DNA from 3 places in the Kitasatospora herbaricolor genome. Region 1 is predicted to be linked to each of the others. Evidence: predicted binding sites of a transcription regulator. Region 1 holds the regulator's gene; each other region holds the start of a gene.
The links. The regulator HrcA, encoded in region 1, represses chaperone genes, less so after heat shock. The targets are predictions, from matches to a motif close to TTNGCACTCNGNNNNNCNGAGTGCNAA.

Region 1 (10,211 bases):
GAAGACCGAGGCGCGGATGTCGCGGCCGACCGCCATCGCGGTGCGCGCGCCGTAGTACACCGCGCCGATCGAGCAGGCCGCCTGGACCAGGGTGACGGCGATCATCACCGCACCGATCTGCAGGATGTAGCCGGTGTCGCCCTTCACCACGCCGTCGTCGATGATGTCGGCGTTCAGGGTCGGCAGGTAGAGCGCTGCGATGGTGGAGACCAGCTGGAGCAGCACCAGCAGGGAGATCGGTCGGGAGTAGGGCGTCAAATGGGCCCTGAGCAGTCTGATCAGCACTGGCAACACTCTCATGCTCGACAGTGGGATTCGCATCCCGATTTTGGGTCCTCGGGGGACTCGTACAACGGCATTGCCTCGGTCCGACCCTGAGACTAGTGGCGCGCATTGCACTTGCGGCGCGCCGGTGTGCCAGCTGGAGTCACCCTCTTACGGAACGGCTGGTTTCCCCCTAGGCTGCTGCCATCCCCTTGTTACTTGTCGGTTAACAAGACGGCCCGGCGGCCGCCCCCACGGTCACCGTTCACCCTCGGCCACCCGCCCCCGGAGGTCTCGTTGAGTTCCGCGCAGTCCCTGATCGGCTCCGGCAGTGTCGACATCGTCGCCGGGCGCCCCGCCTCCGTCGCACACCTCTTCCTCGACCGGGTGGCGGCGACACCCAACGGTGAGGCCTACCGCTACCCCGTGCCGGTGGACGAGCACGCCGCGGACGGCGCCCCCGGCGCCGAGCAGTGGCGCTCGCTCACCTGGGCGCAGACCGCCGCCCGGGTGAAGGCCGTGGCCGCCGGGCTGATGTCGCTCGGCATCGAGGCCGAGGACCGGGTCGCGCTCTCCTCGTCCACCCGGGTCGAGTGGATCATCGCCGACCTCGGGAACATGTGCGCCGGCGCGGCCACCACCACCGTCTACCCGAGCACCAACGCCGACGAGACGGCGTTCATCCTGTCGAACTCCGGCTCGAAGGCCCTGTTCGCCGAGAACGCGGCCCAGCTGGACAAGGCCGTCAGCCAGCGGGAGCACCTGCCGGAGCTGAGGACCGTCATCCTGTTCGACGCCCCCGCCGAGATCCCCGAGCCGGCCGGCCTGACCGTGCTCACCTTCGCGGAGCTGGAGCGGCTGGGCAACGAGTACCTGGCGGAGCACGCCGACGCCGTCGACAAGGCCGTGGCGGCCATCGACAAGGAGCAGCTGGCCACCCTCATCTACACCTCCGGCACCACCGGCCGCCCCAAGGGCGTGCGCCTGGTGCACGACTGCTGGGCGTACGAGGGCCGGGCCCAGGAGGCCAGCGGGCTGCTGCGGGCCGAGGACATCCAGTTCATGTGGCTGCCGCTGTCGCACGTCTTCGGCAAGACCCTGATCTCCGGGCAGATCGCCACCGGGCACGTGATGGCCCTGGACGGCCGGGTCGACCGGATCATCCACAACCTGCCGGTCATCCGCCCGACCCTGATGGCCTCGGCGCCGCGGATCTTCGAGAAGGTCTACAACGGCATCGCCGGCAAGGCCCGGGCCGAGGGCGGCGCCAAGTACAAGATCTTCCAGTGGGCGGCCAAGGTCGCCCGTGAGCACGCCCGGATCTCCCAGGCCACCCGGATCGCGACCGGCCGGGAGTCGGTGCCGTTCGCGCTGGGCCTGCAGCACGCGCTGGCCGACAAGCTCGTCTACGCCAAGATCCGCGCGGCCTTCGGCGGCCGGATGCGCGGCTCGGTCTCCGGCAGCGCCGCGCTGGCGCCCGAGATCGGCTACTTCTTCGCCGGGGCCGGCGTCCCGATCCTGGAGGGCTACGGCCTCACCGAGACGAGCGCCGGGTCCTGCGTGAACCGCGCGGAGGACTTCCGGATCGGCACCGTCGGCCTGCCGCTGCCGGGCACCGAGGTCCGGATCGCCGAGGACGGCGAGATCCTGCTGCGCGGCCCGGGCGTCATGCGCGGCTACCACAACCTGCCGGAGAAGACCGCGGAGGTGCTGGAGCCGGACGGCTGGTTCCACACCGAGGACATCGGCGAGCTGACCGAGGACGGCTTCCTGCGGATCACCGACCGCAAGAAGGACCTGTTCAAGACCTCCGGCGGCAAGTACGTCGCGCCCAGCGAGGTGGAGGGCAAGTTCAAGGCGATCTGCCCGTTCGTCAGCAACATCCTGGTGATCGGCAACGGCCGCAACTACTGCACGGCGCTGATCGCCCTGGACGAAGCGGTGATCATGCCGTGGGCCGCCGAGCACGAGCTGGCCGGCCGGTCCTACGCCGAGGTGGTCTCCTCGCCGCAGGTGCGCGAGCTGATCGAGGGCTTCGTGCAGCGGCTGAACACCGACCTCCAGCGCTGGCAGACGGTGAAGAAGTTCACCCTGCTCCCGCGCGACCTGGACATCGAGCACGGCGAGCTGACCCCGAGCCTCAAGATCAAGCGCCCGGTGGTCGAGAAGACCTACGCCGACGCGGTCACCCAGATGTACGCGGGGGCCGTCGAGGCCTGACCGGCCCGTCCGCGGCTCCTCCGTCGTCCCGTACGGCACACCCGTGCCGTACGGGACAATGGACCAATGCCTTCCGCACTCCCCGACGGCGAACCCGTGCCGTCCGACGGTTCCCTGCCCGCCCACGCCCTCGACGGGCTGGGAGAGCGGCCCTTCGGGTTCTACGTCCACGTGCCGTACTGCGCCACCCGCTGCGGCTACTGCGACTTCAACACCTACACCGCCACCGAGCTGCGCTCCTCGGGCACGGTCGCCTCGCAGGAGACCTACGCCGACAACCTGGTGGCGGAGATCCGGCTCGCCCGGACGGTGCTCGGCGACGCCGACATCCCGGTGCGGACGGTCTTCCTCGGCGGCGGCACCCCCACCCTGCTGCCCGCCCGTGACCTGGTGCGGATGCTCGCGGCGATCCGCGAGGAGTTCGGCCTGGCGCCCGGCGCCGAGGTCACCACCGAGGCCAACCCGGAGTCGGTCGACCCCGCCTACCTCGCCGAGCTGCGCGAGGGCGGCTTCAACCGGATCTCCTTCGGCATGCAGAGCGCCCGCCCGCACGTCCTGGAGCTGCTCGACCGCCACCACACCCCGGGCCGGCCCGAGGCCTGCGTGGCCGAGGCCCGGGAGGCCGGCTTCGAGCACGTCAACCTGGACCTGATCTACGGCACCCCCGGCGAGTCGGACGACGACTGGCGGGCCTCGCTGGACGCCGCCGTCGGCGCCGGCCCCGACCACGTCTCCGCGTACTCGCTGATCGTCGAGGACGGCACCAAGCTGGCCGCCCGGGTCAAGCGCGGCGAGCTGCCGATGATCGACGACGACGTGCACGCCGACCGCTACCTGATCGCCGACGAGGCGCTCGGCAAGGCCGGGTTCGGCTGGTACGAGGTCTCCAACTGGGCCACCTCCGAGGCCGCCCGCTGCCGCCACAACGAGCTCTACTGGACCGGCGCCGACTGGTGGGGCGCCGGCCCCGGCGCGCACAGCCACGTCGGCGGCGTCCGCTGGTGGAACGCCAAGCACCCCGCCGCGTACGCCCAGGCGCTGGCCGAGGGCCGCACGCCCGGCCAGGGCCGCGAGGTGCTCCCGGCGGCGGACCGCCGGGTCGAGCGGATCCTGCTGGAGCTGCGGCTGGTCGAGGGCTGCCCGCTCTCCCTGCTGGCCCCGGCCGGCCTGGAGGCCGCCCACCGGGCGCTCGACGACGGCCTGCTCGACCCCGCCGCCTTCGAGGCCGGCCGCGCCGTGCTGACCCTGCGGGGGCGGCTGCTGGCGGACGGCGTCGTGCGTGACCTCGTGGACTGAGTCCCGTCGGCGTGGGAGCAGCCGTCGCCCGGGGCCTGCCCGATCACCGCTCCGAGCGGACCAGCAGGTTCGGCGACCCCGTTCGCCGGCCGTGCTCGGGGTGACGCCCGACACGGTGGAGTACCGGACCCACGCCCGAGGGCGCTCAGTCCTCCGTGAGCGTCACGAAGTCGATCAGTTCCTCGACCCGGCCCAGCAGGGCCGGGTCGAGGTCCCGGTAGGAGTTCACCGAGGCGAGGATCCGCTTCCAGGCGGCGGGGGTGTCCACCGGCCAGCCGAGCCGGCGGCAGACGCCCTCCTTCCAGGACTCCCCGCGCGGCACCTGCGGCCAGCCGGGGATGCCGACGCTGGCGGGCTTCACGGCCTCCCAGACGTCGATGTACGGGTGGCCGACGACGAGCACCGAGGAGCCGGTGACCTGGCCGGCGATCCGGTGCTCCTTGGTGCCCGGCAGCAGGTGGTCGACCAGCACGCCCAGGCGCCGGCCCGGGCCGGGGGAGAACTCGGCCACGATCGCGGGCAGGTCGTCGATGCCCTCCAGGTACTCCACCACCACGCCCTCGATCCGCAGGTCGTCGCCCCAGACCCGTTCGACCAGCTCGGCGTCGTGCCGGCCCTCCACGTAGATCCGCGACTCGCGGGCGACCCGGGCCCGGGCCCCGGGCACGGCCACCGAGCCGGAGGCCGTCCGGCCCGGCCCTTTCGCCGGCGCGGGTGCCGCGCCGGCCGGCCGGACCAGGGTGACCACCCGGCCCTCCAGCAGGAAGCCGCGCGCGCCCATCGGGAACACCCGGTGCTTGCCGAAGCGGTCCTCCAGGGTGACCGTCAGCCCCTCCGCCGTCTTCTCGCACCGCACCACCGCCCCGCAGAAGCCGGTGGCCGCCTCCTCCACCACGAGGCCCCGCTCGGCGGGCACCTCCGGGGCGGGCTGCTGCCGCTTCCACGGCGGGGTCAGGTCCGGGCCGTAACTCCTGCTGCGCATCCTCGGACTATACGAAACCCTCCGTCACCCCACCGCCGGGCACGCGCACCCGGCGCCTCACCCGAGGAACGGCGCGACCACCGACAGCACCTCGGCGAGCCGCGCGAGCAGCGCCGTACGGTGCGTCAGCGGTACGGCTTCGCCGACGCCTTGGGGGCCGGGTCGCACACCGCGGTCGGCCAGCAGATAGAGCATCCGCAGGGTGCGCATGGTGTTGGAGGCGTACGCGGGGACGGGGCCGGGCGTGCCGGCCGCGAAGTCGGCGGCGACGGCGTCCAGCCAGCCGAGCGACTCCTCCCAGGTCAGTTCGGGACGGGTCAGGACGAGGGCCGGCGCCCGGGCGAGCCGGTCGTCCTCCTGCGCGTCCCACACGTGGGTGGCGGGGGCCAACAGGCGGGCCGCGCCGAGGTCGAGCAGCGGCGCCGGTGCGACCTGCGGGCAGCGTCCGAGGGCTCCCAGCAGGTCGGCGCCGTGGGCCACCGCGTGCAGCCGGCCGAGCTGCGGGTGGTGGCCGCGCAGGTCCGTCTCGGCGGGGTATCAGTCGGCGAACGCCGTGACCCGGCCGGCCCGGTGGTCGCCGTTCCTGACGAGCGCGGCGAGGACCGGCGCGGCGAAGCTTCGGGTCTGGATCTCTGGGTCGGACAGTCGCGCCGCCATCGTGTCGCCCAGGTCGCGTCGCAGCTCCCGGTCGAGCCCGGGGATCCAGCGGGCCAGCAGGGTGTACGCCTGGTCGTCGCGGAGCACCGGGTCGGGCGAGCGCAGCGCCTCGGTGAGTTCGGCGACCAGTCCGGCCGGGGAGCGGTCGGCGGGCCGGGCCGAACCGTGGTCGATGATCTGCTGCCAGTCGGTCATGACCGGCAACGGTAGGGCCCGGACGGCGCCCGTACCAGGGATTCCGGGCCGGCTCAGAGCCCCGGCGCGCCCCAGACCGGGAACCAGCGGGAGAGGTCGGACTCGACCCGCAGGTCGTTGCCGAGCATCGCCTTGATCTGGAGTTCCAGCGGGCTGTTGCGCTTCTCGCCGCCGCCGGGCACGGGCGCGAAGGGGAAGAAGGTGCCGCGCTTGTACAGGTAGACCAGGGCCAGCGACTGCCCGGCGTCGTTGCGGAAGCCCACCAGGGAGCAGAGCAGTTGCGGGCCGAAGCCGTTCGCCTCCAGCTCGCTGTTGACCGCGTGCAGGTCGTTGACCAGCTCCGGCAGCTCCTCGGGGGTGTGCCGGGCCAGCAGCCAGGAGTAGCCGTAGCCGTCCTGGCTCGCCTCCACCGGGACGCCGCCGCGGCCGGTGTCGGCGTCCAGCAGTTCGCGCACCTGCCGCTCCACCTCGCCGAAGGCGCCGCCCTCGACGGCCGCGAAGCAGACCGAGCCGAGCCCGGTGGGCCGGAACCCGGCGGCGGCCTCCAGGGTCAGCGCCGCCGACGGCACGCCGAAGAGCTGGTCGAGGTCGGGCCGGACGGGCTTGCTGCGGCCGAACAGGGTGTCCAGGAATCCCATCGGGCTCCTCCACGGTCGATCGGGCGAGGGATCGGGCCTTACGGGATCCGCTGTTCCCGGGCGGTCAGCGGTTGAGGTCGGTCGAGATCCGCGCGAGCTGCTCCAGCCGCTTCTCCAGCGACGGGTGGGTGGACAGCAGCTGGCCGGCCGCCTCCCGGGCGCTGAGCGCGGGGGCGAAGTAGAAGGCGTTGTACGGCTGCGCCTGGCGCAGGTCCCTGGTGGGGATCGCGGCGATCTGGCCGGTCACCTTGGTCAGGGCGGAGGCCAGCGCGCTGGGGCGCCCGGTCAGCTGGGCGGCGGCCCGGTCGGCGGCCAGCTCGCGGTAGCGGGACAGCAGCCGGGTCAGCAGGAAGCTGATCACGTACACCACCATCGAGACCAGCGGGATGATCAGCATCGCGATGGCGGCGTTCTGGTCGTTGCTGTTGCGGTTGCCGCCCATCAGCCCGCTGTACATGGCCATCCGGGTCATCGCGCCGGCCAGCACGCCGAGGAACCCCGCGACGGTCATGACGGCGACGTCCCGGTGGGCGACGTGCGAGAGCTCGTGGGCGAGGACGCCCTCCAGCTCCTCCGGCTCCAGCCGGCGCAGCAGGCCGGTGGTGACGCAGACCACGGACTTCTCGGGTTTGCGGCCGGTGGCGAAGGCGTTCGGCATGTCGTTCCGGGAGACCGCCACCCTGGGCTTGGGCATGTCGGCGAGTGCGCAGAGCCGGTCAATGGTTCCGTGCAGCTGGGGGTACTGCTCGGGGGTGACCTCGTGGGCGCCCATCGCCCGTTCGGTGATCTTGTCGCTGAACCAGAACTGGGCGACGAACAGCCCGCCCGAGATCAGCACGATGATCGGCCAGGCCCCGCGCAGCAGCACGATGAGCACACCGGTGAAGCCCACGTACAGGAGGCCGATCACGAACATCGTGGCGACCATCCGGCCGGTCAGTCCACGGTCGGGCGCGAAACGGGTGTGCTGCCCTGAGGTCGACATCGCTGCTCCTCGCATTCGCCGGTTGACTTCGATGCTGCCACCTGGCGGGGCGGGCGGCATCACCCCGCGCGGGGCGGTGCGTGCAGGATCACCACCGACGGGCCGTTCCTGCCGTCGGGCCCGGGCCTTACACTGGCAGGTACGGTTCTGGCACTCGACTGTCCTGAGTGCCAGGCGGCCCACAGCGGGTGATCCACCGGGTGACCCAGACCGAGTCATAACGGACAACGTGCGAAGACGGAGGTGCGTGCCCATGGCCAACGACCGCAGGGCGGACGACCGCAAGTCCGACACCAGGCACCTCGACGGCAGGCAGCTCGACGTGCGTCCGCTGGACGACCGCAAGCTCGCGGTGCTGCGCGCGATCGTCCAGGACTACGTCGGCACCGAGGAGCCGGTGGGCTCCAAGGCCCTGGTCGAGCGGCACAGTCTCGGGGTCTCCCCGGCGACCGTGCGCAACGACATGGCGGCCCTGGAGGAGGACGGCTACATCCAGCAGCCGCACACCAGCGCCGGCCGCATCCCCACCGACAAGGGCTACCGGCTCTTCGTCGACCGCCTCGCCGAGGTGAAGCCGATGACCGCGCCCGAGCGGCGCGCGATCCGGCACTTCCTGGACGGCGCGGTCGACCTGGACGACGTGGTCGCCCGGACGGTGCGGCTGCTCGCGCAGCTGACCCGGCAGGTCGCCGTCGTGCAGTACCCCTCGCTCTCCCGCTCGACCGTGCGGCACATCGAGCTGGTCGCCCTCGCGCCGGCCAAGGTGATGCTCGTCCTGATCACCAACACCGGCCGGGTCGAGCAGCGGATGGTCGACTGTCCCGGCACGGTCGGCGAGACCGTCCTGGCGGACCTGCGGGCCCGGATCAACGCCCGCGCCGTCGGGCAGCGGCTGCCGGACGTCCCCGAGCTCCTGGAAGGCCTGCCGGCCGCCTTCGAGGCGACCGACCGCCCGACCGTCACCACCGTGCTGGCGACCCTCTTCGAGGCGCTCGCCGAGCAGAACGAGGAGCGGATCATGCTGGCCGGCACGGCCAACCTGACCCGCTTCGGGCACGACTTCCCGCTCACCATCCAGCCGGTGCTGGAGGCGCTGGAGGAGCAGGTCGTCCTGCTCCGCCTGCTGGGTGAGACCGGCGACGCCGGGATGATGGTCCGGATCGGCCGGGAGAACGCGTACGAAGGGCTCAATTCCACCTCGGTCGTCTCGGTCGGTTACGGTTCGGGCGACGAGAGTGTGGCGAAGCTGGGCGTGATCGGTCCGACCCGGATGGACTACCCGGGCACAATGGGGGCGGTGCGAGCGGTGGCACGGTACGTGGGTCAGATCCTGGCCGAGTCGTAGAACAGCGCCGTTGGACCTCCAACGGTGACAACCAGTCGCAGCACTTCTAGAGGCGGAACAAGCGGAGCATTTGGTGGCCACGGACTACTACGCGGTACTCGGCGTCCGACGGGATGCGGGGCAGGACGAGATCAAGAAGGCGTTCCGGCGCCTTGCCCGTGAACTGCACCCGGACGTCAACCCGGACCCGAAGACGCAGGAGCGGTTCAAGGAGATCAACGCCGCCTACGAGGTGCTCTCCGACCCGGCCAAGCGCCAGGTCTACGACCTCGGCGGCGACCCCCTCTCCCCGAACGGCGGCGGCGCGGGCGGATTCGGCGCGGGCGCGGCCGGATTCGGCTTCTCCGACATCATGGACGCGTTCTTCGGCGCCGCCTCCGGCCAGCGCGGGCCCCGCTCGCGGACCCGGCGCGGCCAGGACGCGATGATCCGGCTGGAGATCACCCTGGAGGAGGCCGCCTTCGGCACCACCAAGGAACTCCAGGTCGACACCGCCGTGACCTGCACCACCTGCTCCGGCGAGGGGGCGGCCCCCGGCACCTCCGCGCAGACCTGTGACATGTGCCGCGGCAAGGGCGAGGTCTCCCAGGTCACCCGGTCCTTCCTGGGCCAGGTCATGACCTCCCGCCCCTGCCCGCAGTGCCAGGGCTTCGGCACCGTCGTGCCCACCCCCTGCCCCGAGTGCGCGGGCGACGGACGGGTCCGCGCCCGCCGCACGCTCACCGTCAAGATCCCGGCCGGGGTCGACAACGGCACCCGGATCCAGCTGGCCGGCGAGGGCGAGGTCGGCCCCGGCGGCGGCCCGGCCGGCGACCTGTACGTCGAGATCGCCGAGACCGCCCACCCGACCTTCCAGCGGCGCGGGGACGACCTGCACTGCACGGTCACCATCCCGATGACGGCGGCCTCGCTCGGCACCCAGGTGCCGCTGCAGACCCTGGACGGGCTGGAGGAGGTCGACATCCGGCCCGGCACCCAGTCCGGCCAGTCGATCCCGCTGCACGGGCGGGGCATCACCCATCTCCGCGGCGGCGGCCGGGGCGACTTGATAGTGCATGTCGAGGTGCAGACGCCCACCAAGCTCGACCCCGAGCAGGAGGAGCTGCTGCGCCGGCTGGCTCTGCTGCGCGGCGAGGAGCGCCCCTCGGGCACCTTCGCCCCCGGGCAGCAGGGGCTGTTCTCGCGGCTGAAGGACGCCTTCAACGGCCGCTGAGCCGCCGAGCCCCGGGCGCAAGCGCGGCAGCGGCCCGTGACCCCGTACGACGGGGGCGCGGGCCGCTGTCACCCCCGCGCGGGCCCGTCGGAGCGCGCCGCGGGACGCCTCGCGCGCGGGGGCGGCGACGTGCGCTCCCCGGCGTACGCGTCAGCGCCCCCGTAGGCCCGCGCGCCCGAGCAGCCCCCGCGGCCCCGACCCGCACACCTGAGCACCAGCACCAGCACCAGCACCGCCAGCCCCCGGAGGCAGACCCCGATGACCGCACCCGTGTTCGTCACCGACTCCGCGCGGCTCGAAGGCGCCGCCGCCGGCACGCTGGTCCGCCTGGACGGCCCCGAGGGCCGGCACGCCGCCGCCGTGAAGCGACTGGAGCCCGGCGAGGCGGTCACCCTCGCGGACGGGCTCGGCCTGGG
Region 2 (10,211 bases), 2.1 Mb from region 1:
GGGGGGCATCGGCGAGAGCGGTGAGCAGAAGCAGCGTCGGCTCCTGCATGGAGCGTTCTGTCATGGCTCTATATATATCGGTGAACTACATATGCTGTCCAGCAGAATCAGCAGGCCGCCGGGGCCCCGGCGCGGACCTCCGGGGCGCCCGACGGCGCGGCCGGCCGGCGCGCCACAATGTCCCCATGCCGTCGCCCGAAGCCCTCCCCGACCGCTGGTCCGCCCTGCTGCGCCGCTGCGGCGCGAGCGTCGACCCCGAGCCCTACGGGCGCGAGCTGCTGCGGCGCTGGGCCGAGCCGCAGCGCAGGTACCACACCACCGAGCACCTGCGGGCCGTGCTCGACCGCGTCGACGACCTCGCCGGGCACGCCGACGACCCGGACACCGTCCGGCTGGCGGCCTGGTTCCACGACGCGGTCTACAAGCCGGACCGCTCCGAGAACGAGGAGCGCAGCGCGGCCCTCGCCGTCCGGGCACTCGCCGAGGCCGGGCTGCCGGAGCGGCAGGTGGCCGAGGTGGCCCGGCTGGTCCGGCTCACCGTCACCCACCGCCCCGAGCCGGGCGACCGGGACGGCGAGGTGCTCTGCGACGCCGACCTGGCCGTCCTCGGCGGGGCGCCCGAGGCGTACGCCGCCTACGCGGCCGCCGTCCGGGAGGAGTACGCCTTCGTGCCGGACGAGGACTTCCGGGCCGGGCGCGCGGCAGTCCTGCGCGGGCTGCTCGCGCTGCCGGCGCTCTACCGGACCGCGGCCGCCCTGGAACGCTTCGACGCGGCCGCCCGGGCCAACCTGGCGGCGGAACTCGGACGGCTGGAGGCCTGAGCGGCCGGGCACGGCAGGGGCGGGCAGGCCCGGCCGGGGAGGCTTTCGCCGGAGAGCGTCCCGCCGGGGTCAGCCGAGCTGCCCGACCGGCGCGACCACGGTGGCCTCCTTGCCGCAGACCCAGTGCGGGTCGGGCCCCAGCTCGGGCTCCACGCTCAGCGCGTGCGGGTCGCCGTCCAGCGCGCAGGTCGGGCAGAGCGGCCAGCGGCCGTACGCCTCCAGCAGCGCGTCCTGGACGTCCTGGGCCACCAGCCCGAGCACGTACCCGGTGCCGTCCGGCCACTGCTCCAGCCACCACCGGCGGTGGGTGACGGCGTCCTCGACCAGCGAGACCACGGCGGCGTCCGCCACGTCCCGGGCGCTGAGGTCGGCGAGGATCAGCGCCCTCGCGCTGTGCAGGGCTGCTTCGATTTCAGGGCTGGACATCCGTCCATTGTCCCGTACCGGCCCACCCGCCCGGCCGCCCGCCGGAACCGGGCGGCGGGCGGCCGGCGGCGGGCGCGGCGACCGCACGGGGGAACGCCGCGAGGGCGGCCCCCCGAAGGGGACCGCCCTCGCGATCAGAACCGACCGACCCTCGGAAGGATCAGAAGTCCATGTCGCCACCCGGCATGCCGCCGCCCGCGGGGGCACCGGCCTTCTCGGGCTTGTCGGCGATGACGGCCTCGGTGGTGAGGAAGAGCGCCGCGATGGAGGCGGCGTTCTGCAGCGCCGAGCGGGTGACCTTCGCCGGGTCGATGATGCCCGCGGCGATGAGGTCGACGTACTCGTTGGTGGCGGCGTTCAGGCCGTGACCGGCGGGGAGGTTGCGCACCTTCTCCACCACGACACCGCCCTCAAGGCCGGCGTTGACCGCGATCTGCTTGATCGGGGCCTCCAGCGCCACGCGGACGATGTTGGCACCGGTGGCCTCGTCGCCCTCCAGCTCCAGCTTGTCGAAGGCGACACCGGCCTGCAGCAGCGCGACGCCACCACCGGCGACGATGCCCTCCTCGACGGCGGCCTTCGCGTTGCGGACGGCGTCCTCGATGCGGTGCTTGCGCTCCTTGAGCTCCACCTCGGTGGCCGCGCCCGCCTTGATGACGGCCACGCCGCCGGCCAGCTTGGCGAGGCGCTCCTGGAGCTTCTCGCGGTCGTAGTCCGAGTCGCTGTTCTCGATCTCGGCGCGGATCTGGTTGACCCGGCCGGCGACCTGGTCGCTGTCGCCGCCACCGTCGACGATGGTGGTCTCGTCCTTGGTGATGACCACCTTGCGGGCGGTGCCCAGCAGGTCGACGCCGGCGTTCTCCAGCTTGAGGCCGACCTCCTCGGAGATGACGGTGCCACCGGTGAGGATGGCGATGTCGCCGAGCATGGCCTTGCGGCGGTCACCGAAGCCCGGAGCCTTGACGGCGACGGACTTGAAGGTGCCACGGATCTTGTTCACGACCAGGGTCGACAGGGCCTCGCCCTCGACGTCCTCGGCGATGATGACCAGCGGCTTGCCGCTCTGCATGACCTTCTCCAGCAGCGGGAGGAGGTCCTTGACCGAGCCGATCTTGGAGTTGGCGATCAGGATGTAGGGGTCCTCGAACGAGGCCTCCATCCGCTCCAGGTCGGTGGCGAAGTACGCCGAGATGTAGCCCTTGTCGAAGCGCATGCCCTCGGTGAGCTCGAGCTCAAGGCCGAAGGTGTTGCTCTCCTCGACGGTGATGACGCCTTCCTTGCCGACCTTGTCCATCGCCTCGGCGATGAGCTCGCCGATCTGGGTGTCGGCGGCGGAGATGGAGGCGGTGGAGGCGATCTGCTCCTTGGTCTCCACGTCCTTGGCCTGGGCGAGCAGCTGGTCGGAGACGGCCTTGACGGCCTTCTCGATACCGCGCTTCAGGGCCATCGGGTTGGCACCGGCGGCAACGTTGCGCAGGCCTTCCTTGACCAGGGCCTGGGCCAGGACGGTGGCGGTGGTGGTGCCGTCGCCCGCGACGTCGTCCGTCTTCTTGGCGACCTCCTTGACGAGCTCGGCACCGATCTTCTCGTAGGGGTCCTCGAGCTCGATCTCCTTGGCGATGGAGACACCGTCGTTGGTGATCGTGGGGGCGCCCCACTTCTTCTCAAGGACGACGTTGCGGCCCTTGGGGCCGAGCGTCACCTTGACAGCGTCGGCAAGCTGGTTCATCCCGCGCTCAAGGCCGCGGCGAGCTTCCTCGTCAAACGCGATGATCTTTGCCATGTGAAGTGGTCCTCCGAGACGGCGGTGAATGCTCGGACCGGAAGGTGCCCGCGACGGACGGCCCTGGTGTGCGGGGGTCCTTTCCCCTACCGCTCCCGGGGGCCTCACCGACCCGGTCCGTTGTCACTCTCAAGCTGTGAGTGCTAACGCCAATGATTAGCACTCCGGCATGGCGAGTGCAAGCCCCATCGAGGATCCGGCCGGTCGCGTCCCCCCTCCCGCAGCACTCCCCCGCGGCCGGGCCGGCACCGACGGCTCCGGTACGCACCATCGCCCCGCCCGGACCGGACAGGACCGAACCAGGCCCGGACATGCCGACGGGCCCGTACGACGTGAGTCGTACGGGCCCGTCGGTCGAAGCGGATCACCAGCCCGTGGGCCGAGCCGAGGCTCCGGGGTCCGGAAAGGTCAGACCGCCGCGCGGACCATGTCCGCCTGCGGGCCCTTCTGTCCCTGGGAGATCTCGAACTCGACCCGCTGGCCCTCCTCGAGGGTGCGGTAGCCGTCCATCTGGATCGCGCTGTAGTGGACGAACACGTCCGCACCACCGTCGACCGCGATGAAGCCGTAGCCCTTCTCCGCGTTGAACCACTTGACGGTGCCCTGAGCCATTCCGAACTCCCCTAGTGCTGTGCTGGCCCTTCACGGATCCCGCAGGTCGCGGGCCCGGGTCTGGTTTCGAGGCCGGCCCGGGGAACCCCCCCTGAGCGCAGCCGTGCACGCCGCAGTTGCCCGTCCTGGACCACCGGAGGGTGGCCCGTTGGGCGGGTGAATGCGTCGACCGCGGCTGAATGTATCCGTATCAACGCCCTCTGCAACAGGCCCAGCTGCCGGGAATTCACGGCGCCCGCGGGGGAGCGATTCAGGATGGATGCGGAGAAATTCGGCATTTCATGCCGGGCATACCGGACGAATTGCGCAAATCGCAGCAGGAATTCTGACACCTGCCTGACATGTTTCACAGGCACGACACAAGCGCCGGTCTCAGCGACCGGACCGGCAGGGTCGTACGGGACGCCCACGGGGGCGGAGATCCGCCGGCGGGGGAGGGGGCCCGGTCATCGGCTGTCGGACACTTTACTCCGCCACGGGCGGCCGAATTCCCACCCCTGTGCGGCGAGCCGCCTCCACGACCGGAGAATCGCATTCCGGACGTGAAGGCGGCTCGGGGGTGCGGGGCCTCACCCGGGCGTCCCGGGCGGGTCCGGCGCGCGGCCGGTCGGGGTCAGCAGCCGCCGGCCACCGCGGGGATGATCGAGACGCTGGCGCCGTCCTTGATCTCGGTCGCCAGGCCCTCGGCGAAGCGCACGTCGTCGTCGTTCACGTAGATGTTGACGAAACGGCGCAGCTTGCCCGTGTCGTCGAGCACCCGGGCGGCGATGCCGGCGTGGTTCTTCTCCAGGTCGGCGATGACCTCGGCGAGGGTCGCGCCCTCGGCGGCCACCTCGGCGGCGCCGCCGGTGTAGGTGCGCAGGATGGTCGGGATGCGGACGTTGGCGCTCATGGCGGTCGCTCTCCTAGCGGGGTGGGGGGGATCAGGCGGACGCGAGGCCGGCCGACCGGAAGGACTCCAGGGTCGGGCGGATGGTCGCGGTCAGACCGGCATCGGCCACCGCGTCCAGGGTCTTGAGGCCGTCGCCGGTGTTGATCGCCACGGTCTCCTTCGACGGGTCCAGCTGACCGGTCTCGACGAGCTTCTTCAGCACGCCGATGGTCACCCCGCCGGCGGTCTCCGCGAAGATGCCCTCGGTGCGGGCCAGCAGCTTGATCGCCTCGACCACCTCGGCGTCCGTGACGTCCTCGACGGCGCCGCCGGTGCGGCGGGCGATGTCCAGCACGTACGGGCCGTCCGCCGGGTTGCCGATGGCCAGCGACTTGGCGATGGTGTCCGGCTTGACCGGGCGGATCACGTCCCGGCCGGCCTTGAAGGCGGCGGAGACCGGGGAGCAGCCCTCCGCCTGGGCGCCGAAGATCTTGTACGGCCGGTCCTCGACCAGGCCGAGCTTGATCAGTTCCTGCAGGCCCTTGTCGATCTTGGTGAGCTGGGAGCCCGAGGCGATCGGGATCACGATCTGCTCCGGCAGGCGCCAGCCCAGCTGCTCGCAGATCTCGTACGCCAGGGTCTTGGAGCCCTCGCCGTAGTACGGCCGCAGGTTGACGTTGACGAACCCCCAGCCCTCGCCGGCCGGGTCGCCGATCAGCTCCGAGCAGAAGCGGTTCACGTCGTCGTAGTTGCCCTCGATGCCGACCAGCTCGCCGCCGTACACCCCGGCCATGACGACCTTGCCCTGCTCCAGGTCGTGCGGGATGAACACGCAGGACTTGAAACCGGCCCGGGCCGCCGCCGCGCCCACCGCGCCGGCCAGGTTGCCGGTCGAGGAGCAGGAGAGGGTGGTGAAGCCGAACGCGCGGGCCGCCTCGATGGCGCAGGCCACCACGCGGTCCTTGAAGGAGTGGGTCGGGTTGCCCGAGTCGTCCTTGACGTGCAGCTGGGCGGTGAAGCCCAGCTCGCGGCCCAGGTTGTCGGCCTTCACCAGCGGGGTCCAGCCCGGGTTCAGGTTGGGCTTGGAGGCGACGTCGGCGGGGACGGGCAGCAGCGGCGCGTAGCGCCAGATCGACGCCGGGCCGGCCTCGATCCGCTTGCGCAGCTCGTCCGCGCCGGCCGAGCCGAAGTCGTACGCGATCTCCAGCGGGCCGAAGCACTCCAGGCACGCGAAGCTCGGGCCGAGCGGGAAGCGGGTGCCGCACTCGCGACAGGAGAGTGCGGTGGCGGGGCCGAGGTCGACGGAATCGGTCACGTCTGCGGCGCCGGGGGCGGTGTTCGCGGTGATAGCCATGATGGCGGAGGCCTCTCTCCTCATCTTCCCCATGACGCGGGCGCGCCACAGGACGGAATTGGCACCTGTCCCGCCAGGGCCGCCGAAGCCGCCGTGCGAGAAGGTTGCCGGGACGTCGACGGGCCGTTCCCTCAGTCCCTCTGGATGAGCTCTGTGAAGTTGTGGTCCTGCTCAGCGGGCGACCCCGGCGTGCGAAGGTCTAAGCGCTGTACGAAGACTGTATCCGAAGGCGTCAACCGCCAAGCGGTCCGTCCGCCACGCGAGATGCCCGAGCGAGCGGACCGCCCCACCCGACCCGCGCCGCCGAGGCGCCCCAGCAAGGAGTGTGCCGTGCCTGCCGAGCTGCCCCCCGCGCTTCTCCCGGAGGTGGCGTCCTGGCTGCGCCGCCGGTCCTGGAGCGCGGCCGACCGACCGGTGCACAGCCTGCTCGCCGCCAAGGAGGCGGCCGGCCGGGCCGGGACGATCAGCGTGGTGCTGCCCGCCCTGGACGAGGAGTCGACCGTCGGGGCCATCGTCTCGGTGATCCGCCGGGAGCTGATGGAGCGTCTGCCGCTGGTCGACGAACTGGTGGTGGTCGACTCCGGCTCCGCGGACCGCACCGCCGAGGCGGCCGCCGAGGCCGGCGCCCGGGTCGTGCACCGGGACGCGATACTGCCCCGGCTGCCGGCCGAGCCCGGCAAGGGCGAGGTGCTCTGGCGCTCGCTGCTGGCCACCTCCGGCGAGATCGTCTGCTTCGTGGACGCCGATCTGCGCGAGTTCGACCCGGCCTTCGTCTCGGGCATCGTCGGCCCGCTGCTGACCGACCCTGGCATCCAGCTGGTCAAGGCGATGTACGACCGGCCGTACGAGCTGCCGGGAGCCGGCGAGGGCGGGGACGCCACCATCGACCCGGTCGGCGGCGGCCGGGTCACCGAACTGGTCGCCCGCCCGCTGCTCAACCTGCACTGGCCGGAACTCGCCGGTTTCGTCCAGCCGCTGGGCGGCGAGTACGCGGCCCGCCGCTCGTTGCTGGAGCGGCTGCCGTTCCCCACCGGCTACGGCGTGGAGCTCGGGCTGCTGGTGGACGCCCTGGAGGCGGCCGGCCTGGACGCGCTCGCCCAGGTGGACGTGGGCGTGCGCCACCACCGCCACCAGGACAGCCAGGCGCTCGGCCGGATGGCCGCGACCATCTACCGCACCGCCCTGGAACGGCTGGACCGCACCCACCGGCTCAAGGCCTCCGCCGACCTGGTGCACCCGCTGCTGACCCAGTTCACCCGCACCGGCACGGGCTTCACCGCGCACAGCCACCCGGTCGGCGCGCTGGAGCGCCCGCCGATGCACACCGTCCCGGAGTATGTGAGCCGTCACAGCGGGTACTAGGAAGTTTGGCGGTGCCGGACCACGGCAAGGTTCCCATCATGGGCGATCTCACGACGGCACGTTCGAGTCCGACCGGCAGCGCCCCCGTCCTGGTGGCCTCCAACCGTGGTCCGGTGTCCTTCAACCGCCAGGAGGACGGCACCCTGGCCCTGCGCCGGGGCGGCGGCGGCCTGGTCTCCGGGCTCTCCGCCATCGACGACCCCTCGGCGGTCTGGGTCTGCGCGGCGCTCGGCGAGGCCGACCGGGAGGCGGCCCGGCAGGCCCCCGACGGCCGGCTGGACCGCGCCGGGCACGAGGTCGGCGGGCAGGCCGTCCGGATGCTGGACATCGACCCGGAGACCTTCGCCCGGGCCTACAACGGGGTCGCCAACTCCACCCTGTGGTTCGTCCACCACCTGCTGTACGCCACCCCGACCGAGCCCGCCTTCGACGCGGGCTTCCGCACCGAGTGGCAGGCCTACGAGGCCTACAACGCCGCCTTCGCCGACGCGCTCGCCGCCGAGGCCGCCCCGGACGCCGCCGTGCTGGTGCAGGACTACCACCTGTCGCTGGTGCCCGCGCTGCTCCGGGCCCGCCGTCCGGACCTGCGGATCGGCCACTTCTCGCACACCCCCTGGGCCCCGCCGGACTACTACCGGATGCTGCCGGACGACGTCGCCGAGGCGGTGCTGACCGGCATCCTGGGCGCCGACCGGGCCGGCTTCCTGACCCGCCGCTGGGCGCTCGCCTTCGCGGACTGCTGCGCGGACGTGCTCGGCGCCGAGGTCGACCGCGAGGCGCTCACCGTCACGCACGCGGGCCGCACCACGGCGCTGGGCGTGCACGCGCTGGGCGCCGACGCCGACTTCCTGCGGGAGCGCTCGCACCGGGCCGACGTCGAGGAGCGGCTGGCCGCCCTGCGGGCGGCCGTGGGCGGGCGCCGCACGATCGTCCGGGTGGACCGCACCGAGCTGAGCAAGAACATCGTCCGCGGGCTGCTGGCCTACCGGCACCTGCTGCGCACCCGCCCCGAGTGGCTGGACCGGGTCGTCCACGTCGCCTTCGCCTACCCCTCGCGGACCGACCTGGCCGAGTACCGCGCGTACACGGCCTCGGTGGAGCGGATCGCCGGCGAGATCAACGAGGAGTTCGGCACCGAGGACTGGCAGCCGCTGATCCTGCACGTCAACGACGACTTCCCGCGGTCCCTGGCGGCCTACCGGCTGGCCGACGTGGCGCTGGTCAACCCGATCCGGGACGGCATGAACCTGGTCGCCAAGGAGGTGCCGGTGGTGTCCGACGCGGGCTGCGCTCTGGTGCTCTCCCGGGAGGCCGGCGCCTTCGCCGAACTCGGCGAGGACGCCGTCACCGTCAACCCGTACGACGTGATCGCCACCGCCGAGGCCCTGCACAGCGCCCTCACCATGCCCACCGCCGAGCGCACCGAGCGCACCAAGCGGCTGGCCGCGGCGGCCACCGCGCTGCCGCCGCAGCAGTGGTTCCTCGACCAGCTCACCGCGCTGGGCTGACCTCCGGGCCGTCCGTCAGCCGCCGCACCAGCGCCTCCACCAGCCCCACCACGCCGGCCGGGCCGGGGACCACCAGGTCCGCCCGGTCGGCGAGGTCGCGCACGGGGGCGTCGCCCACCGCCCCGCTGCAGACCAGCAGCCCCGGCACGCCCTCGGTACGGCCCTTCTCCACCGCCGCGAAGGCCGCCAGGTCACCCAGGTCGTCCCCCGCGTACAGGACGCCGCGGGCGGCCCGCTCCCGCAGGAAGCCGCCGAGCGCCGCGCCCTTGTCGACGCCCGGCGGGCGCAGCTCCAGGACGAGGCGCCCGGGCTCCACCATCAGCCCGTGCTCGGCGGCCAGCGCGGCCATCGGCTCCCGGAGCAGCTCCAGGACCTCCTCCGGGGCGTCCGCCCGGCGGGTGTGCACGGCCAGCGCCCGGCCCTTGTCCTCCACCCAGGTGCCGGCGCCGGCACCCAGCTCCGCCAGCCGGCCCGGCAGCAGCGCGCGGACCTCCGCCACGCCCGGGTGCGGCGCGGGCGCCCGCACCTCGCCGCTGGCGGCCTCCCAGCGCTCCACGCCGTACTGGCCGAGCACGACCAGCCCGGGCACCCGCGCGAGGCCGCCGTACTCCACCGCCAGCGCGGCCGGCCGGCCGGTCACGACCACCACCGAGCCCACCAGCGGCGCCAGGGCGGCCAGGGCGGCGGCGGCGCGGGGGTGGGCCCGGGCCGCGGCCGGGTCGGGGACGATCGGCGCCAGCGTCCCGTCGAAGTCGAAGGCCGCGACGGCCCCGCCGGGGTCGGCGAGCAGCGCCGCCAGCCCTTCGCGTCCAGCAGCGGTAACCGGCTCCGGCAACTCGGTGATGGCCATGCTCCGACCCTACCCAGGGCCCCGCGCGGCACACCGCGCAGCGCGCGGGCGCTCCCCCGGCGGGCCGCCGGGGGCGGTCGGCGGCGGGCCGCACGCCTGCGTCAGCGGGCCTCGCGCTTGCGTTCGCGGATCCGGCGCAGCCGGTTGACCAGCAGCGGGTCCCGGGCGAGCGCCTCCGGACGGTCGAGCAGGGCGTTCAGCAGCTGGTAGTAGCGGGTGCTCGACAGGCCCAGCTCCTCGCGGATCGCCCGTTCCTTGGCGCCGGCCGTCCGCCAGGGGCGGGCCTCCAGTGCCAGGACGGCCAGGTCGCGCGCTCCGAGTTCGGCCACCGCCGCCACCTCCGCATCCGTCCGGCCGGGCCCGCGCCGGGCCCTACGAGGTGTCATTCTCCCCCGGCGGTCCGACACACTGTGGCGCCCCCGCCGGCGGGGGCGGCCGGGTTAGCGTCGGGGCATGACCGACAGCTTCGCCGTGCACATCCCGAGCGCCGAGCTCGAACCCGACCCGCTCGACCCCGCCCAGATCGTCTCCGGCACCCCCGAGGTGTCCGGGAAGGTGCTCTGGGAGTCCGAGGAAGGCCGCCAGCTGCGCGGGATCTGGCAGATCACCCCGGGGGTGGTCACC
Region 3 (10,211 bases), 2.3 Mb from region 1:
CGCACCGGCTGACCGGTCTGCTGGAGGCCGAGTCGGGCTTCAACGACGCCCCCGTGGTCATCCTGGTCGTCGCCTTCGCCACCGCCGGCGAGGCGGACTCCTGGTACGTGCTGACCGGCACCATCGTCGCCGAGCTGGCCATCGGCGCCGCGGTCGGCCTCGCGATCGGCAAGCTCGGCGCCTACGCGGTCAAGCACGTCGCCCTGCCGTCCTCCGGCCTCTACCCGATCGCGGTGCTCGCGCTCACCGTGCTCGCGTACGCGGGCGGCGCCCTGCTGCACGGCTCGGGCTTCCTGGCCGTCTACGTCAGCGCGGTCATCCTCGGCAACGCCAAGCTGCCGCACGGGCCCGCCGTCCGGGGCTTCGCGGACGGGCTGGCCTGGATCGGGCAGATCGGCATGTTCGTCCTGCTCGGACTTCTCTGCACCCCCGCCAGCATGGGCTCGGCGGTGGTCCCCGCGCTGGTCATCGGCAGCGTGCTGGTGCTGCTGGCCCGCCCGTTGTCGGTGCTCCTGACGCTCACCCCGTTCCGGCTGCCACTGCGCGAGCAGGCGCTGCTGAGCTGGGCCGGGCTGCGCGGCGCGGTGCCGATCGTGCTGGCCACCATCCCGCTGGTGTCGGGCGCGCCCCGGGCCCAGGAGATCTTCAACATCGTCTTCATCCTGGTCGTGGTCTTCACGCTGATCCAGGGGCCGACCCTGCCGTGGGTGGCCAAGTGGCTGAAGATCTCCGAGGGCGCGATGGGCCAGGACCTCGGCATCGAGTCCGCGCCGCTGGAGAAGCTGCACGGACAGCTGCTGTCGGTGGCCCTGTCGGCCGGCTCGCGGATGTCCGGGGTGGAGGTCGGCGAGCTGCGGCTGCCGGCCGGGGCCGCGGTGACCCTGGTGGTGCGGGAGGGCAGCAGTTTCGTGCCGGACAAGACCACCGTGCTGCGCGGCGGGGACGAGTTGCTGGTGGTCACCACGGACGAGGTCGGCGAGGCCGCCGAGAAGCGGCTGCGGGCCGTCGACAAGGGCGGCAAGCTGGCCGGCTGGCTGAACGGGCGGTAGGCCCGGGCCCGGCACCGGCGGGGCGGGGCCGCAGTGGCGCGGGCACGGCCCCGGCCGACGGGGCAGTGGAATTCCACCGCGTCACCGAGCGTTCACCTTGATTCGACAGGACGAGTTGCCTTGAAGCCTGTACTGTGGAGGAATACGCGTGTCTACGCGCGTATAAGAACGCGAACAACGACTGACACATCCGCAACATCTGCCTGAAGCAGAGTTGGCGCGACCGCTCGGCGGCCGCGGCCCGCAGCACCCATGCCGGGCCCGGTATCTACCCCGGTCGACGCGCGAGAGGACGACTCTCGGCGCCGTCGGGGCCACCCTTGCCCCTGCCGCGCTACCAGGCAGCAGGAAGGACCGACCGTGACGGCCCGCCGAACGGTCGACAACGCCCCCGCACGAGTCGGGTACGGCACGCTGCTGCGCACCCCGGGAGCCCGCGGGTTCCTGGTGCCCGCCTTCGCCGCCCGCCTGCCCTACGCGATGCTCAGCCTGGGCATCGTGCTGCTGGTCCTGGACACCCACGGCTCGTACGGGACGGCCGGCGCCGTCGCGGCGGTCTCCGCCGTCGCCCAGGCCTTCGTCGGCCCGCAGACCGGCCGGCTCGCCGACCGCTTCGGCCAGTCCGCCGTCCTGGTGCCGAGCGTGCTGGTGCACGCGGTATCGGTCGGCGCGCTGATCGCGCTGGCCCTCGGCCACGCCCCGGTCTGGACGCTCTTCCTCGCCGCCGCCCCGGCCGGCGCCAGCGTGCCGCAGATCGGCGCGATGGTCCGGGCCCGCTGGGTCACCAAGCTGGCCGACTCCTCGCCGGGCACCCTCAACACCGCCTTCGCGTTCGAGTCCGTGACGGACGAGTTCACCTTCGTGGTCGGTCCGGTGCTCGCCACCGCCGTCGCCACCGGGGTCACCCCCGCCGCCGGACTCGTCGCCGAGGCCGCCCTGACCGTCGTCGGCGGGCTCGCCTTCGCCGCGCAGCGGAGCACCGCACCGGCCCGTCACCCGCAGGTACCGGGCACCCGTCGGGTCTCCGCGCTCGCCTCCCCCGGGGTCCGGCTGCTGGCCGGCGCGTTCCTCGGCGTCGGCACCGTCTTCGGTGCCATGCAGGTCTCTGTGACCGCCTTCGCCGAGGCGGCCGGACGCCCCGGCGCCAGCGGCATCGTGTACGGCGTCTTCGCCGGCGGCTCGATGCTGGCCGGCGTGCTCTACGGCATGGTCGCCTGGCGCCGCTCGGCCCGCCGGCGGATGCTCGGCAGCTACGCGCTGCTGGTCCTCGGCTGCTCCACCCTCTGGGCGATGCCCAACCTGACCGCGCTGGCGCTGGCCGGGCTGGTCTGCGGGCTCGCCATCGCCCCGACCCTGATCACCGGCTACACCCTGGTCGAGACCCTGGTCGCCGACGGCGCCAAGACCGAGGCCTTCACCTGGCTGACCGGCGCGATCGGCCTCGGCCTCGCCGCCGGCTCGACCGTCGCGGGCCGGCTGATCGACGGCCACGGCCCGTCGGCCGGATTCCTGGTGCCGGTGGCCGGCGCCGGGCTCGGCCTGCTGGCCCTGGCCCTGCTGCGGCGATTGCTCGTCGCGCCGACGGCGGCCCCGGTTGCGGCAGACGCGGCCCCGGCGGGCGCGGTGACCGCCGCACCTGCGGGGATCTCCGAGATCCTGATGCCCCCGACCGTCACCGGTGCGGGTTGCCCGGCCTCCGCCACGCCCGGCCGGACCCTGGCCACCAGCGGCGCCGCGGCGCAGCTGGTGGGGGCCGCGAAGGGCTGAGGCCGGGCCGGCCCCGGCCGGCGGCGCACTGCCGTCGGTGCGGTCGGCCCGCGGCCGTCGGAGCGGTGGGCGAGGCGGGGTCGCGCGAGCGGCCGCCCGGCGCCGCGCAGTCGTCCGTACCCGCCCGTCCGGCCGCCCGGGCCCGCCGGTAGGGGTATCTCACACCTGCGGCGCTGGACTGATCAGGCGGAATGCCGCATCATTGACCGTCGTTAGCACTCATCAGGCGAGAGTGCCAGGGGGAAGTGCAGGAGGAAGTCAAGTGCCCACGTACCAGTACCAGTGCACCGAGTGCGGCAACGGCCTGGAGGCGGTGCAGAAGTTCACCGACGACGCGCTGACCACGTGCCCCGACTGCCAGGGACGGCTCCGCAAGGTCTTCTCGGCCGTGGGCGTGGTCTTCAAGGGCTCCGGCTTCTACCGGACGGACAGCCGCTCGTCCTCCAGCAGCTCGGTCGGCGCGGGCTCTTCGGCCGCCGCAGCCGGGAGCGGTTCCTCCACGGGCGGCTCGTCCACCGGCGGCAGCTCCACCAGCGGCTCCAGCACCTCCGCGAGCCCGGCCCCGGCCGCCGCCAAGTCGACCGGCAGCGCCTCGACGAGCTGAACCGGCCGGCCGGACGCGCCGATCGCGCGCCGGCCAGGACCCGGACGGATCTCGAAGGGCCTGGCCCCACCGCTCACCGCGGTGGGGCCAGGCCCTTTCGCGTGCGTGCGCACACGGTCTCGGCCCTCCGGGCCCCGACTCCGGGCCCCGGCTCCGGACTCTGACGTCGGGCTCCGCACCCGGGCTCCGCGCTGGGGCTCCGAACTCGGGCTCGGTGCCGGACTCCGGGTGCTGGTCCGTTTTCTTCTCCTGTTCCCGGGTCGCCGTCATGATCTTCACCCTTGCGGGTGAACGAAGTTGTCCACAGCCCCGAGTTGTCCACAGGAAATCGGACGGGGATTCCGCCGGTGGCCCGGCGGACACAGGCTGAGCACGCACGACCGGCCCGGCACCGGTGAGCGCGGTACGAGCTCACCGGCGGCAGGTCCGGCCGTGCCGCTGACCAGCTCCCGATCCGAGGCGGTGCCCGTCATGACCCGTTCCCCCCGGCCCCTGCTCCCGTCCGCCGACGTCCGTCCGCCGGCCGCGCCCGCGTGCGGCCAGGCGCAGACGCACCCCGCGTACGCGCGGCCGGTCCCGCCGCCGTCCTGCACCCCGCCGTCCCCTACCCCGTCGCCGGGCCCTCCCGGCGGTTCGCGGCACCGTTCGTCGGCCCGACGCACCGTCCCGGCCTCCGGGCCCGCGGTGCCGCCCGGACGGGACGTGCCGGTGTTCGCGCCGATCCGCCGCGGCGGGAGCGGGCGGCACCGGCTGCAACAGGCCGTACGGCACCGGCCGGGGGTGCTGGTCACCGGGCTGCTCGCGGCGGCCACCGCGCTCGCCGCCGGGCCGCTGCGGCCCGGCCCACCACCTCCGGCCGCCACCTCGACCACGGCGGCCGCCCACGAACCCGCCGCCGCACCCCGGTGCACCCCCGGCGGAGGCGCACCGCAGACCCCGTGAGGCGGGCACGGCCGGGGTGCGGGACAGAGCCGAACAACTCAGGACAATTCACCCGTGACCAGGTCAGCGCTCTGTCGTTCACGCGACATGAAGGGCTTCAAGGAATTCCTGCTCCGCGGCAATGTCGTCGAACTCGCCGTGGCCGTCGTGATCGGCGCCGCGTTCACCAACATCGTCAACGCCTTCGTCAAGGGCGTGATCAACCCCATCGTCGGCGCCTTCGGCGCCAAGGACCTGGCCGCCTACAGTTCCTGCCTCAAGGGGCCGTGCGAGCTCAGCGCGACCGGGGAGGCCACCACCGGCATCCTGATCCTCTGGGGGTCCGTGCTCAGCGCCGCGCTGCAGTTCCTGATCACCGCAGCGGTCGTCTACTTCGTCCTGATCCTCCCGATGAACCGGCTCGCCGCCCGGCGCAAGACCCTGCTGGAGGTCCAGACCGAGGCGGAGGTCAAGGAGGTCGCCCTGCTCACCGAGATCCGCGACGCGCTGCTCAGCCGGTCCTGACGCGGCCCCCGACCGCCCACAGCCCCAGCACCGGCCACGCGCCCCCACCGCCCGGCCTCGACCCACCCATGGCCCACGTCCCCAACCGCCGGCACGCCCGCCGTCCGCGCACCCGACCGCAGCACCTCCGCCCTCTGCGCGCGACCACCCACCCCGACCGTCACTGGTCAGGGCCGCACCACGGCCGGTTCAGCCGCCGTGGTGCGGGGGGCGCTGGCTGAGGTACCAGTCCAGGCCCCGCCCGGCACTCTCGCCGACCCCCGGCCGCTCGCCCCAGCCACGATCGGTGTCGTCCCCGGACTGCTGCTCCAGCGGATCCCCGAAGACCAGCTTGGCCTTGCCCACCGAGGCCGCCCCGGACCCTGCCGCCCGGGACCCTGCTGCCCCATGCCCTGCCGCCCCACGCCCTGCCGCCCCGGCGGCCACCGATCCGTCCGCGGCCCCGGTCGCGTTCTCACGACGAGCCGAGGAGCGGTCCGCCCCACCCTGCTCGCCCCCGCCGGTCCGTCCCGGCTCCTGTTCGCCCATCGTCCTACCTCCAGCCGCTCCGACCGGCCCGACCACTCGGACCGACCCGCCACCAGCCTACGAGCCGTGCCCCCCGGCACGTCCCGTCCCTCTCCCCGCCCGCCCCGAAGGTGCCGCCCCGCCCGGAACCGCACACGCCGAAGCCCCGGCCTGGGCTTCCGCCCTACCGGGGCTCCGTACGGCTGTTCCGCCGCGGGGATCAGGCGGCCACCGTGACGATCAGGCTGCCTCGAAGCCCGCGTGGTCGGCGATCTTCTTCAGCTCGGCCAGCGCGTGCTTCTCGATCTGCCGGATCCGCTCGCGGGTGAGCCCGTGCTGCTTGCCCACCTCGGTGAGGGTGCGCTCGCGGCCGTCCTCCATGCCGTAGCGGGAGCGGATGATCGACGCCGTGCGGTCGTCCAGCCGCCCGATCAGGCCGTCCAGCTCCTCACGGCGGAGCATCACCATCACCGCGTCCTCGGGCGAGGTCGCGCCGGTGTCCTCGACCAGGTCGCCGAACTGGGTCTCGCCCTCGTCGTCGACGGACATGTTGAGACTGACCGGGTCACGGGCCCAGTCGAGCACGTCCTTGATCCGGGTCTCGGTGGTGTCGAGCTCCGCGGCGATCTCGGACGGCTCGGGCTCGCGACCCAGCTCCTTGGCCTTCTCGCGCTGCACCCGGCGGATCCGCCCGAGCTCCTCGACCAGGTGGACGGGCAGCCGGATGGTGCGGGACTGGTCGGCGATCGAGCGGGTGATCGCCTGCCGGATCCACCAGGTCGCATAGGTGGAGAACTTGAATCCCTTGGCGTAGTCGAACTTCTCGACCGCCCTGACCAGGCCGGCGTTGCCCTCCTGGATGAGGTCGAGCAGGGGCAGGCCGCTACGGGGGTACCGCCGGGCCACCGCCACGACCAGCCGAAGGTTGGAGCGGATGAAGACGTCCTTGGCGCGTTCGGCGTCCTCGGCTATCGCCTCCAGCTCCTCGCGCTCGGCGCCCTCGGGGAGCGTGCCCTCCTCCAGCAGGTGCTGGGCGTAGACGCCGGCCTCGATCCGCAGCGACAGCTCGACCTCTTCGGCGGCATCGAGCAGGGGCGTCCTGGCGATCTCGTCGAGGTACATCCCGACCAGGTCACGGTCGGCTTCGAAGTTGGTCGGGCGGGCCGCGCGAGTCCGGTCGGCCCTGTCGCGAACGACGGCACGGGTGGCCATGCTTGCTCCCTTGCTGGTGTTGCCGAGATCTGCCTTCCTGCCCGAAAAGGGCAAGAATGCGGGCCCTCTTCGGGGCTCACACGTAACGATCCAACGCACAGAATCCGGACAACATTCCCAAGTCGCTCAGATTCTTCGTCCGATGCAGTATCCTGCGGCATTTCACCCCGGTTCTGAACGGAGGGTGAGCGGAACAGCACGGCGGGTGTCAGATCCCGGCCGGGCCCGGCGATTCGCCGATCGCCGATGGAACATCCATTCGATCCGCGGTTCGCGCCCACCGCAACATGAACCCCTGGAACACCCCTTCGCGTTCCCGGACACCCGAACTCCCCGAACGGTGGTCCGTACTCGCACCGACGAAAAGCCGCACCCGCCCACGCGGGACCCCACCCAGCTTCTCCGCACAAAAGATGCCGAATCGCTATCCGTCCACCGCCGGATCGGCACGACCCACTGGGAATGTGTCAGCCATGCACCTGACCAAAGGCTCGCCTCCCGCTGCCCCGGACCGCCATCTGCTGCGGTACGGGGTGCTGGCGGCCTGCTGCGCCGCGCTCTTCGCGGTGCTGTTCGCCCTGGTCGAGGCACGCTGGGGCCCACTGGCCCGGCTGGACCGGAGCTGGACCGACGGTGAGCACGGCTACGCCCGCGACCACACCGCCTGGACCGCCGCCGTACAGACCCTCAGCAACATCGGCGGCACCGTCACCATGCGGACCCTGCTCGGGCTGGCCGCCGTCTGGCTCTGGCTGATCGGCGCCCGGGTGCTGGCCGCCTGGGCGGCGGCCCAGGCGCTGGTCGGCTGGGCCGCGCTGTATGCGCTCCGGCTCCTGGTCGGCCGCCCCCGCCCGCACTTCGGTGACCCGGTCGCCTACGCGGCCGGCCCGGCCTTCCCCTCCGGGCACGCGATGGCGTCCGCGATCACCTGCGTGATCCTGGTCTGGCTGATCCGCCCGCACACCAACCGGGCCGGCCGCGTGGCCGCCACCGGTGTGGCGGCCCTGGCGGTCCTGGCGGTCGGCTGGACCAGGATCGTCCTCGGCGTGCACTGGCCGAGCGACGTACTGGCCGGGTGGCTGGCCGCCGGAGTGATCCTGGGCGGTGTGACCGTCGCCGTGGAGATCTGGCGCCCCGGCGACCTCGCCCGCGACGTCCGGCGGGTCAACTGGCGCACCCGCCCCCGGGTGCAGCGCGTGCTGGCGAGCGAGCCGTCCGCCCCGGGCCGGGAGGGCTGACCGGCCAGGAGAGCGGTCCGACCCGCAGCGCGGTCCGCCCGGGAGCGCGGTCAGACCGAGAGCGCGGTCCGCCCGAAGGACCGCGGGCAGCGGGCTCCCTGACCGCACCCGAGCCCCGGCCGGGAGGCCCCGGGCGGCACTCGGTTAGCGTTCAGCCATGCCGTCGACAGCCCCCGCAGACCGTCTCCCGCGCCCTGCCGAGCACCTCCTCCCCCTCCCCGGCGACCTTCCCGGCACCGTGCTGCGGATCGCCACCGTGCAGGCCCCGGTCGTGGCGGGCGACATCCCCGCCAATGCCGCGACGGCCGCCGCCCTGATCCGGGAAGCCGCCGCGGCCGGCGCCCGGGTGGTGCTCTTCGCCGAGAAGTTCCTCTCCGGCTACGAACCCGCCCTGATCGCGGCCGACCCGTCCCGGCACGCCGTCCAACAGCCCGCCGACGCCCGGCTGGCCCCGATCGCGGACGCCTGCCGCGAGAGCGCCGTCACCGCCGTGGTCGGCGCCGCCGTGCGGGACGAAGCGGGCGAGCTGCGCGTCTCCGCCCTGGTCGTCGGCTCCGACGGGGAGCTGGTCACCCGGTACGACAAGCAGTACCTCTTCAAGTCCGAGGCGGAGATCTACCGCCCGGGAACCACCGGGTGCACCCTCGAACTGGACGGCTGGCGGCTCGGCCTGGGCATCTGCTACGACTCCGGCTTCCCCGAGCACGCCCGGGCCGCCGCGCTGGACGGCTGCCACGCGTACCTGGTGGGCGCGCTCTTCAGCGTGGGCCACGGCCACCACGAGTCCCGGACGTGGTTCCCGGCCCGCGCCCTCGACAACACCGTGTACACCGTCCTGTCGAACCACATCGGGCAGACGGGCGGCTGGAACACGTGCGGTGCGAGCGCCGTCTGGGGCCCGGACGGCCGCCTGCTGGCCGAGGCCGGTCCGGACGCGCGCCAACTCGTCCTGGCCGACCTCGACCCGGCGGTCCTGAGCGCCACCCGGCAGTCCGAGCCGCTGCTCCATGACTTCCGTTCCGGCCCCGCCTTCCGTTCCGGCCCCGCCGTCGCCGAACGGCTCCTGCACCGCCTGGGCTGACCCACCCCGGCACCGGGCACCGTGCCCGACCGCCCCGGTCCGACCACCCGGTCCGACCACCCGTTCCGACCGCACCGGCCGTGCGTCGGGGCCTCTTAGCCGCCGGGCCGGGCTACGCTCCGGCCCATGCCCGGTTCCCTGCACGGCGCCCTGGTCACCCTGCGCCCGGCCACGGCCGCCGACATCGCCGTGCTGGCGGCCATCCGCGCCACGCCCGAGGTCCGCCGGTGGTGGCGCGGCGGCCCCGACCTGCCCGCGGAGATCGCCGAGGACCTGGCGGACCCGGGTGCCCACACCTATGTGGTGCTGCACCAGGGCCTGGTGGTCGGCGCGATCCAGTGGTCGGCCGAGGAGGAGCCGGACTACCGGCACGCCAGCATCGACATCTTCCTCGGCCCGGAGGTCCACGGGCGCGGCCTGGGTACCGACGCCGTCCGCACGCTGGCCCGGCACCTCTTCACCGAACACGGGCACCACCGAGTGGTGATCGACCCGGCGGCCGACAACGCGGCGGCCGTCCGGAGCTACACCAAAGCCGGGTTCCGCCCGGTAGGCGTCATGCGGCGCTACGAGCGCGGTCCGGACGGCAGCTGGCACGACAACCTGCTGATGGACCTGCTCGCGGACGAGCTCCCCGGCCCCGGCGGCCCGGCGTCCTGAAGGCCCGGCGCCCTCCGGGGCCCGGTCCGCCCGGCGCCCTCCCGGTAACCTCCCAGCGCCGGAATCCGTTGATGGACCATGAGAGTGATACCTGCGCAATGGCGGCCACCCACCCTCGCCGACGACGAAACGGTTCTGCACCCGGACGAGCCGGACGAGCCGATCTTCGACGAGCTGGTCCACCGGTGGACCAGCGCCGGCCGTGCCGTCCCCGGTCGCCCCGACAACGAGTGGACGACCCTGGTCAGCCGCGCCCCCTGGCCACGCCGCTAGGGGCCCGCCCCGCGCCGAGCCCCGGGCAGGCCCCGGCCCGCCCCGGCCCTGGAGGGCCGCACCGACCACCGGACGCACCGCACGCACCTGGAGACCGCGGGACTGATCCTGTGTCACAACTCCACACCGCCACCCCGCCGGGCCTCCGCCCGCGGCCTCGCCCGGTCACCTGCCCGACCGTGGCCCCGCCCTGCGCGCCCCGCCGCCCCGAGGGCGCGTCCGACGCCTGCGCGCCCGTCCGCCCGTCCGCGCGCCCCCTCGGTGGGCATCCGGACGCCCGCCGGAACGCCCGCACCGCTATGAACGGAACTGGGGCGATCTCCACAGGCACCATCCGCTAGTCTGTCAGGGGTCAGCAGGCCATCCCGCTGCGC

Region 2: the regulator HrcA is predicted to act here: its motif matches at 3,187-3,213, upstream of groL (chaperonin GroEL).
Region 3: the regulator HrcA is predicted to act here: its motif matches at 3,029-3,055, upstream of J2S46_RS23960 (FmdB family zinc ribbon protein).

The regions. Positions count from the first base shown of each region.
Region 1 covers NZ_JAUSVA010000002.1:3,064,680-3,074,890, reverse strand. The annotation lists gene J2S46_RS13810 (ABC transporter ATP-binding protein) at 1-285, opposite strand, end outside; gene J2S46_RS13805 (AMP-dependent synthetase/ligase) at 562-2,484, shown strand; gene hemW (radical SAM family heme chaperone HemW) at 2,551-3,780, shown strand; gene J2S46_RS13795 (DUF3097 domain-containing protein) at 3,926-4,762, opposite strand; gene J2S46_RS13790 (DUF2785 domain-containing protein) at 4,820-5,281, opposite strand; gene J2S46_RS13785 (hypothetical protein) at 5,300-5,614, opposite strand; gene pspAB (PspA-associated protein PspAB) at 5,668-6,252, opposite strand; gene htpX (zinc metalloprotease HtpX) at 6,317-7,237, opposite strand; gene hrcA (heat-inducible transcriptional repressor HrcA) at 7,491-8,582, shown strand; gene dnaJ (molecular chaperone DnaJ) at 8,656-9,795, shown strand; gene J2S46_RS13760 (16S rRNA (uracil(1498)-N(3))-methyltransferase) at 10,054-10,211, shown strand, end outside.
Region 2 covers NZ_JAUSVA010000002.1:5,187,001-5,197,211, reverse strand. The annotation lists gene J2S46_RS23115 (PadR family transcriptional regulator) at 1-64, opposite strand, end outside; gene J2S46_RS23110 (HD domain-containing protein) at 186-821, shown strand; gene J2S46_RS23105 (DUF8819 family protein) at 891-1,247, opposite strand; gene groL (chaperonin GroEL) at 1,408-3,030, opposite strand; gene J2S46_RS23095 (cold-shock protein) at 3,439-3,642, opposite strand; gene J2S46_RS23090 (MoaD/ThiS family protein) at 4,256-4,534, opposite strand; gene thrC (threonine synthase) at 4,566-5,867, opposite strand; SAM riboswitch class I at 5,885-6,018, opposite strand; gene J2S46_RS23080 (glucosyl-3-phosphoglycerate synthase) at 6,198-7,229, shown strand; gene J2S46_RS23075 (alpha,alpha-trehalose-phosphate synthase (UDP-forming)) at 7,268-8,737, shown strand; gene otsB (trehalose-phosphatase) at 8,721-9,587, opposite strand; gene J2S46_RS23065 (DUF3263 domain-containing protein) at 9,689-9,916, opposite strand; gene J2S46_RS23060 (cupin domain-containing protein) at 10,041-10,211, shown strand, end outside.
Region 3 covers NZ_JAUSVA010000002.1:5,380,023-5,390,233, reverse strand. The annotation lists gene J2S46_RS23970 (potassium/proton antiporter) at 1-1,049, shown strand, start outside; gene J2S46_RS23965 (MFS transporter) at 1,410-2,816, shown strand; gene J2S46_RS23960 (FmdB family zinc ribbon protein) at 3,079-3,420, shown strand; gene J2S46_RS23955 (hypothetical protein) at 4,129-4,362, shown strand; gene mscL (large conductance mechanosensitive channel protein MscL) at 4,450-4,866, shown strand; gene J2S46_RS23945 (hypothetical protein) at 5,056-5,211, opposite strand; gene J2S46_RS23940 (sigma-70 family RNA polymerase sigma factor) at 5,614-6,585, opposite strand; gene J2S46_RS23935 (phosphatase PAP2 family protein) at 7,059-7,823, shown strand; gene J2S46_RS23930 (carbon-nitrogen hydrolase family protein) at 7,981-8,904, shown strand; gene J2S46_RS23925 (GNAT family N-acetyltransferase) at 9,031-9,564, shown strand; gene J2S46_RS23920 (hypothetical protein) at 9,643-9,837, shown strand.